2 regions of the Candidatus Thiodiazotropha sp. AKAK2 genome follow, and region 2 is predicted to be linked to the other one. Evidence: predicted binding sites of a transcription regulator. Region 2 holds the regulator's gene; the other holds the start of a gene.
What was found. Region 2 encodes FliA, which starts transcription of late flagellar genes. Its sites were predicted from a motif close to GCTAAAGTTNNNNNNNNNNCNGCCGATA; they were not measured.
Positions count from the first base shown of each region.

Region 1 (4,223 bases), on a different contig from region 2:
TCCCGACCGGAATTCGCCTGCTTATCCGCCTCTTGGGCCGCCTCGGCAGTCTGGGTGGTATTTTGTGCCACTTCGTGCACAGTCGCAGACATCTCGGTCATCGCCGTGGCCACCTGGGTGGTCTGCTCATACTGCTTGCGGATACCGCTGTTGGTATGTTCGGCGAGATTGGCAAACTCACCGATCTGAACGCTCAGATTGCCCGCCGAGTTGGAGACGTTCTTGACCATTCCCTCAATCTTGTCTGCAAAACGGTTATAGCCCTTGGACAGACGAGCCACTTCATCCTCTCCGGTCTCATCCATGCGTACCGTCAGATCCCCATCCGCAGAGGCGATCCCCTCCATGGCCTCTGCTGCGTTGCAGATCGGCTGCACCACACCGCGACTGATCAGCCAGACCAGCAGACCGATCACCGCCACCGATACCAGACCCAGGACAAGCAGTATCCAGGTCAATTTGGTAACCGCTTCAGCAGCTTCGGAACGATCTTTCGCAACCAGCAGTACACCGATCGGATCACCGGAATAGTTGGTGACGTTCGCGGCATAGTAAGCCACCGGCTTGCCGTTCAACTCACCCCGTCCATATTGACCTTCACCCCGGAGAATCTGACCCAATTGATCCTTGGCAATCAACTCATTGCCATCCATGGTGGTGGCGAAGCGGTCCATATTACCTTTACGGTCGATATAGAGCTCCAGATCCACATCATGACTCTGGGCATACTCATCGAAAAAGGCCTGTCCAAAGGACATTCCGAACTCGACCGTACCGATATGCTTGCCCTTGTTACTGACTGGCACCAGACCACGAATTCCCAGACCGGCAACACCAACCTCCAATCCCTGAATCGGTTTTTTGCTGTTATTGCCTTCCACCACGGTGAGACGAAAACCGGAGAGGTCATCGCCAAATTTCGCCGGCTTGTGGACACGCAAATAGGAGGTGGCAGGGGGCTCATGAAACTGGAACTGACGGACTCCGTACTCTTTCTTCAGCTTGGCGAAACCGGGTACGAACAGCCCATGCAGGGTCTCCCGGTCCTTGTCGGCAAACGCCTCCTGGACATCGGGGATACCGGCCACAAGGGCACTCATGGCTCGCGCCAAGCGTCCCTCCGAATCGATGCCTGCGACCACATTCTGGTAGATTTCACTCATCTCATTCTTTTCAGAGGCACTCAGAATACCTCCCATATAGTTGAATGTGGTGACAAGGGTAATAGCCAGAACAACCATTACAGCAACAACGGTAGCAATCACAAACCGCGCGGAAATGCCGATATTGCGGAACATTTTTTTAACACCTCAGGAAAGAATTGCGCGTCCCTGTGCGTTAATTACTTAGCCATAAGAGATAACGGCAAAATCGGGAAATTATTTAGTTCCTTACACAGAGTTCACAAAAAAACCCCGCCTCCTGACGGAGACGGGGTTTTTAGAGGCATTTCGGGGCCTGTTATTAGGCCCCAAGAGCGTTGAGAGGCAATTACATCATACCGCCCATGCCGCCCATGCCGCCCATGTCGCCCATTGGAGGAGCGGCCGCTTCATCCTTAGGCTCATCAGCGACCATGCACTCGGTGGTGACCATCAGGCCGGCTACGGAAGAGGCATTCTGCAGCGCAGAACGGGTAACCTTGGTGGGATCCAGGATACCCATCTCCATCATGTCGCCATAGGTGTCATTGGAGGCATTGAAACCGAAATTGCCTTCGCCACTGCGCACCTTGTCCAGGACCACGGATGGCTCGCCACCCGCATTGGCAACGATCTGACGCATTGGTTCTTCCATGGAGCGGCAGGCAATGCCGATGCCCACATCCTGATCGTGGTTTTCACCTTTCAGATTATCCAGTGCAGAGAGAGAGCGGACCAGCGCCACACCACCGCCGGGGACAACGCCCTCTTCAACGGCTGCGCGGGTCGCATGCAGCGCGTCTTCAACACGCGCTTTCTTCTCTTTCATCTCCACCTCGGTGGCCGCACCGACTTTGATCACCGCAACACCGCCGGCGAGCTTGGCAACCCGCTCCTGCAGCTTTTCACGGTCATAGTCGGAAGAGGTCTCTTCGATCTGTGAACGAATCTGCTCAACGCGGGCTTTGATATCGCCTTCCACGCCGGCACCATCGATGATGGTGGTCTCTTCTTTGGTGATGGTCACTTTCTTGGCGCTGCCCAGGTCTTCCAGGGTAGCCTTCTCAAGTGACAGACCGACCTCTTCAGAGATCACGGTACCACCGGTGAGGATCGCGATATCCTGCAGCATGGCTTTACGACGGTCACCGAAACCGGGCGCTTTGACCGCAGTCACTTTGACGATACCGCGCAGATTGTTGACCACCAGTGTGGCCAGGGCTTCGCCTTCCACGTCTTCAGCGATGATCAGCAGTGGCTTACCGGCTTTGGCTACGCCTTCGAGCACAGGCAGCAGGTCACGGATGTTGGAGATCTTTTTGTCGTGCAGCAGGATGAAGGGCTCGTCCAGTTCAGCGGCCTGGTTCTGCTGATTGGTTACGAAATAGGGAGAGAGGTAACCGCGGTCGAACTGCATACCCTCAACCACGTCGAGTTCATTCTGCAGGGCGGAACCCTCTTCAACGGTGATGACACCCTCTTTACCAACCTTCTGCATCGCTTCAGCGATGATGTCACCCACATTGGCGTCGGAGTTGGCGGAGATGGTGCCTACCTGGGCGATCTCCTTGTCATCGGAACAGGGACGGGAGATGTTCTTCAGCTCTTCAACCGCCGCCACGACAGCTTTGTCGATGCCGCGCTTCAGATCCATCGGGTTCATACCGGCAGCAACGGCTTTCAGGCCCTCGCGAACCATCGCCTGAGCCAGTACGGTCGCTGTGGTGGTACCGTCACCAGCCACATCGGAAGTCTGCGAGGAGACCTCTTTGACCATCTGTGCGCCCATGTTCTCGAACTTGTCGGCGAGTTCGATCTCTTTCGCCACAGAGACACCGTCTTTGGTCACAGTCGGCGCGCCAAAGCTCTTCTCGAGGACCACGTTGCGACCCTTGGGGCCGAGGGTTACCTTGACCGCGTTGGCCAGGATGTTAACGCCCTTGATCATACGTTGACGGGCGTCATCACCAAATTGTACTTCTTTTGCACTCATGTCTTAATTTCCTTGGAAAATGTTGAGATTCGTCATCAGGCTCAGCCTGATCGGGTCATCGCTGATACGGGATCAGCCCTCGATCACACCCATGATGTCTTCTTCGCGCATGACCAGAACTTCCTCGCCACCCACTTTCACTTCGGTACCGGAGTATTTGCCGAACAGGACTCGGTCTCCGACTTTGACATCCAGCGGACGGGCCTCGCCGCTGTTGGTTACTTTGCCGTTACCCACGGCCAGCACTTCACCCTCAACGGGCTTCTCAGTGGCTGCATCAGGGAGCACGATGCCACCCGGGCTGGTGCGCTCTTCTTCCATACGACGAACGATTACGCGATCGTGCAGCGGACGAATATTCATCGACTGTTTCTCCTAAGCTATATATTTGGTGTTTTTAATCGAATGATTTGATTTGTCAGTTGGCAAGTTTGTTAGCACTCGCCTTCACTGAGTGCTAATAATAGAGGCAAAATGCCGAGAGTCAAGACCGGCGGGGAATATTTTCTCGCACGCTTTTCAGTTCTGAGTCAATTTACCGCTATTCTGTGTGATAATAGAGAGCTCAATAAAGATAAGGGGAGGCATTTCCAGGCAGCCAGCGTGATCCGATCACCGTGGCCAGCCGCACTATCTTGCAAATATTCACCATCAAACCGTCAACCCGCATTACCATTCAGTGCAGTGCAACTATTTAGCCATACTCCGGGAGATCACCATGGCAGAAGAAGCCAAGCCAGAAAAAAAAGCGAAAAGTAAGAAGCCTAAGAAGATCGACAACAAAGTCTATGAGAAAGAGCTTTTCAAACTTCAATTGGAATTGGTCAAACTACAGGAGTGGATTAAACAAGAGGGCTTGAAGGTCGTTGTTATATTTGAGGGGCGCGATGCGGCCGGCAAGGGTGGCGTGATCAAACGCATCAATCAGCACCTGAATCCGCGCATCTGCCGGGTGGTCGCGCTGCCCGCCCCCACCGAACGGGAGCAAACCCAATGGTATTTTCAACGCTATGTGCCCCACCTGCCGGCAGCGGGTGAAATGGTGCTGTTCGACCGCAGCTGGTACAACCGGGCCGGCGTCGAAAAGG
Region 1 covers NZ_JBSYOP010000031.1:52,338-56,560, forward strand. Annotated here, with positions in the region: gene AC4IE8_RS14215 (methyl-accepting chemotaxis protein) at 1-1,298, opposite strand, end outside; gene groL (chaperonin GroEL) at 1,492-3,135, opposite strand; gene groES (co-chaperone GroES) at 3,208-3,498, opposite strand; gene ppk2 (polyphosphate kinase 2) at 3,854-4,223, shown strand, end outside.
Region 1: AC4IE8_RS14215 (methyl-accepting chemotaxis protein) is a predicted target of FliA. The motif match lies at 1,361-1,388, and genes of this name have one in related genera.

Region 2 (4,223 bases):
GGTTCGCAGTGCCTCGACAGCTGAAGAGCTGAGCAGTGCACTGCACGCTTTCTCCGAAAAACGGCTGGTGCTGATCGATACCGCCGGCATGGGGCAACGGGATCTGAAACTGACTGAGCGACTCGGCCTGCTGAAGCAGGGCAATCATCCGGTCAAGGCACTGCTTACACTTTCGGCAACCACCCAACGCAGTGCATTGAGTCACGCGATACGCTCATTCGGCGCTATCTCCCCGATTGGCGCGATTCTGACCAAAATGGATGAAGCCGCTTCACTGGGTGGCGTAGTCTCCGCACTACTGGAGTCCCGGTTGCCTTTGGCATTCACCACGGATGGTCAGCGGGTTCCTGAAGATATTCAGGTTGCCCGGGCGGAGATTTTAATTCGGCAGGCTGTTGAAATGACGCAACAGACAGAGCATCAACCCGATGAGGAGTATCTGGCTATGGCCTTCGGAGGAACGAGTGAACATGCAAATGTCTGAACAGATCGAAGACCAGGCTACCGGACTGCGCAGAATGGTGAATCCAGAACCCGTCAGAGTGATCGCCGTCACCGGAGGTAAAGGTGGGGTAGGCAAGACCAATATCTCCGCCAATCTCGGTGTGGCCTTGCAAGAACTCGGGCGAAGGGTCATGCTACTGGATGCGGATATGGGGCTCGCCAATCTGGATGTGGTACTCGGATTACATGCTGAACACAATCTCTCCCACGTGATGCGGGGGGAGTCTTCACTGGAAGATATCATTGTTACCGGACCGAAAGGCATGAAAGTCGTGCCCGGGGCGTCCGGTATGCAGCATATGGCTGAAATGTCGCGTGCTGAAAACGCCGGTTTGATCCATGCGTTCAGCGAGGTGGCCAACGATGTGGATGTGCTGCTGATCGATACGGCAGCCGGCATCTCCGATCTGGTGATCAGCTTCAGCCGGGCCGCTCAGGAGCAGATTGTGGTGGTGTGTGACGAACCGGCCTCGATCACCGATGCCTATGCGATTATCAAGTTGTTAAATCGTGAGCATGGCATCAGTCGATTTCGTATACTGGCGAATATGGTGAAGAGCGTCCAGGAGGGCAGGGACCTATACAATAAGATGTGTCGGGTCACCGATCAGTACCTTGATGTTATGCTCAGCTACATGGGGAGTATTCCTTTTGATGAGCAGCTCAGAAAGGCGGTAAAGAGCCAAAAACCGGTTGTCGAGGCTTTTCCTCGCTCCAGAGTAGCGCAGGCGTTCAAGAATTTAGCTAAAAAGGCCGATAACTGGCCTGTACCAACCGGAGTCAGTGGGGATCTGCAGTTTTTTGTCGAACGCCTGATCCAATTTTCAAGCCAATATGGGGAGTAAGACGGTGAACGGTTTAGCGACATACACCGCCGTGCAAAAACAGCAGAGCTACAATGATCTGGTTGATCAGCATGCAGGACTGGTAAAGAGGATTGCCTATCATCTGATGAATCGGCTGCCACCCAATGTTCAGTCTGATGACCTGATCCAGGCCGGTATGTTGGGCCTGCTTGAGGCGAGTAAGAATTATGATCCCACTCAGGGCGCCAGCTTCGAAACCTATGCGGGTATCCGCATTCGTGGCGCCATGCTGGATGAGATCAGACGCAGCGACTGGACACCTCGATCCGTGCATCGCAAGGCACGCATGGTGGCGGAAGCGATGCGTGAGATCGAAAACCACGAAGGCCGGGATGCCCGGGATGTTGAAGTGGCGAAGGCGCTGGATATGAGTCTGGAGGATTATCACCAGATTCTCCAGGATTCGACCGGCTGCCGGATCTTCAGTTTGGATGAACTGACCGCTGTCAGTGACGGTTTTCCGGCTACCCGGGAAGGCCCGATGGACAGTCCGTTCGATGGCCTGCAGAAGGATGCGTTCAAGAAGGCGCTGGCAGAGGCGATTGCAAGCCTGCCGGAGCGGGAGCGATTGGTAATCGCGATGTATTACGATGATGAAATGAATCTTCGTGAAATCGGCCATGTGCTGGGTGTCAGTGAATCCAGAGTCTGTCAGATACACAGTCAGGCAACTCTGCGTCTGCGTTCACGTTTGACGGACTGGCTTTCATTGGTACGTGACGAAGAGTAGTAATTGGTTGGCCTGTGTGTGCCGAGACTGGAAACCACCGGTGATATGCAGGAGGGAGTGAGCATTGGATAAAAACATGAAGATCCTGATTGTGGACGATTTCTCCACCATGAGGCGTATTATCAAAAATTTGCTACGCGATCTGGGTTTCAACAATACCCAGGAGGCAGATGACGGTCTGACGGCGCTGCCGATGCTGCAGAGCGGTAATTTCGATTTTCTGGTCTCCGACTGGAATATGCCCGGGATGACCGGCATCGATCTGTTGAAAGCCGTGCGGGCAGACGAAAAACTTGCCGGTCTGCCGGTTTTGATGGTGACCGCCGAATCAAAACGTGAGCAGATCATCGAAGCGGCTCAAGCCGGCGTCAATGGTTACGTCGTCAAACCCTTCACCGCTACGACCCTTGAAGAGAAGATCAACAAGATCTTTGAACGTGTGGGTTGAGCTTCTATCGCCTGGAGTTTATCAATATGGGGCACAATCAGGATAACCAGCAGCGGTTAGAGACGGCAAGAGCATTGGTAGCCAGCCTGGAATCGGGCGATCAAGAAGAGTCTGAAAGACTGATTGCTTCTTTAACATCCCCCGCAAGTAACGATCAGTTATTCCTCGAAGTCGGTCGCTTGACCCGTGAACTGCATGATGCAATCAACGGCTTTTTACTCGATGCAAAAATCAGTGACATGACAACGGTGGAAATACCGGATGCCAAGGAGCGACTGACCTACGTCATAACCATGACCGAGCAGTCGGCGGATCGCACCCTCACCGCAGTGGAAAAGAGCATGCCGTTGATCGAGGGAATCGAGAAGCAGTCCACTGAGCTTTCGGAGCAGTGGGAGCGACTGCGTTCCCGCATGTTGGATAAAGAAGAGTTCGTGGATTTGAGTCGCGACCTGTCTCAGTATCTGCTCAAGTCAAAGGAGGATGCGGCAGAGTTGCACAAAAACCTGTCCGATGTGCTGATGGCACAGGATTTTCAGGACCTCACCGGTCAGATTATCCGCAAGGTAATCACTCTGGTACATGATGTGGAAGAGAAGTTAGTCATGTTGGTCCGTATTACCGGCAACAAGCTTGAAGACGATTCTGGCAAGAAAGAGAAGGAAGAATTGGCTGGCCCGGCAATTCCTGGACTCGATCAAGGCGATCAAGTGACCAGTCAGGATGACGTGGATGACCTGCTCTCAAGTCTTGGATTTTAGTTATTCGAGTTCAGACCGATATATCAGTCAATAAGAATGGCAATATTCGGCAGTGTTACCGGGAGTGATAGATGAGCATCGATGTCAACGACGAAATCCTTCAGGATTTTCTGGTTGAAGCGGGTGAAATTCTCGAATTGCTCAGTGAGCAATTGGTCGATCTGGAGCAACAACCGGATGATTTTGATCTGCTCAATGCGGTATTTCGTGGTTTCCATACCATTAAAGGTGGCGCCGGATTTCTGACCATAGAACCTCTGGTCGAGGTTTGTCATCGTGCCGAGGATGTGTTCAATGTGCTGCGCCAAGGGCAGCGCAGCGTCGGCCCCGATCTGATGGATTCCGTGCTGGAGGTGCTCGACGTCGTCAATGTCATGTTCGATGAGGTCCGCCAGGGCGTCATGCCGGATCATGCCGATCCAGGCCTGATTCAGAGGCTCAATCAATACGCTGTGCCGGAAGGAGAGGAAGAGGAAGCCGAGGAGCCGCAGGAAGAGGTCGTCGAAGAGACAGTCGAAGAGGCGGAAGCGGAAGTCGCCGTCAACACTGAGGATAGCGCTGAAGCCCAGGATGAGTTGAGCGAGAATGAGTTTGAAGAGCTGCTGGATGCGATCCAGGAGCCTGAACCCAAAGCCGCGGACAGTGATGAAATCTCCGAAGATGAGTTCGAATCACTTCTGGACGAGTTACACGGAAAAGGCCAGTTCACCGGTAAGCCTGCTCAGGAGCAGGAGACACCGAAAGCGACGAAAGCCGCTTCCGATGATATCTCGGAAGATGAGTTTGAGGATATTCTCGACCAGATCCATGGCAAAGGAAAATTCGATCCTGGCAAATTGCCTGATAAACCTGCCGAGGCCAAACAAAAGCCGGCAATCCCAAAGAAATCCAGCGCCCCGGCCGGTGATGAGATC
Region 2 covers NZ_JBSYOP010000038.1:261,136-265,358, reverse strand. Annotated here, with positions in the region: gene flhF (flagellar biosynthesis GTPase FlhF) at 1-484, shown strand, start outside; gene AC4IE8_RS21255 (MinD/ParA family ATP-binding protein) at 471-1,349, shown strand; gene AC4IE8_RS21250 (RNA polymerase sigma factor FliA) at 1,354-2,100, shown strand; gene cheY (chemotaxis response regulator CheY) at 2,177-2,548, shown strand; gene AC4IE8_RS21240 (protein phosphatase CheZ) at 2,575-3,309, shown strand; gene AC4IE8_RS21235 (chemotaxis protein CheA) at 3,381-4,223, shown strand, end outside.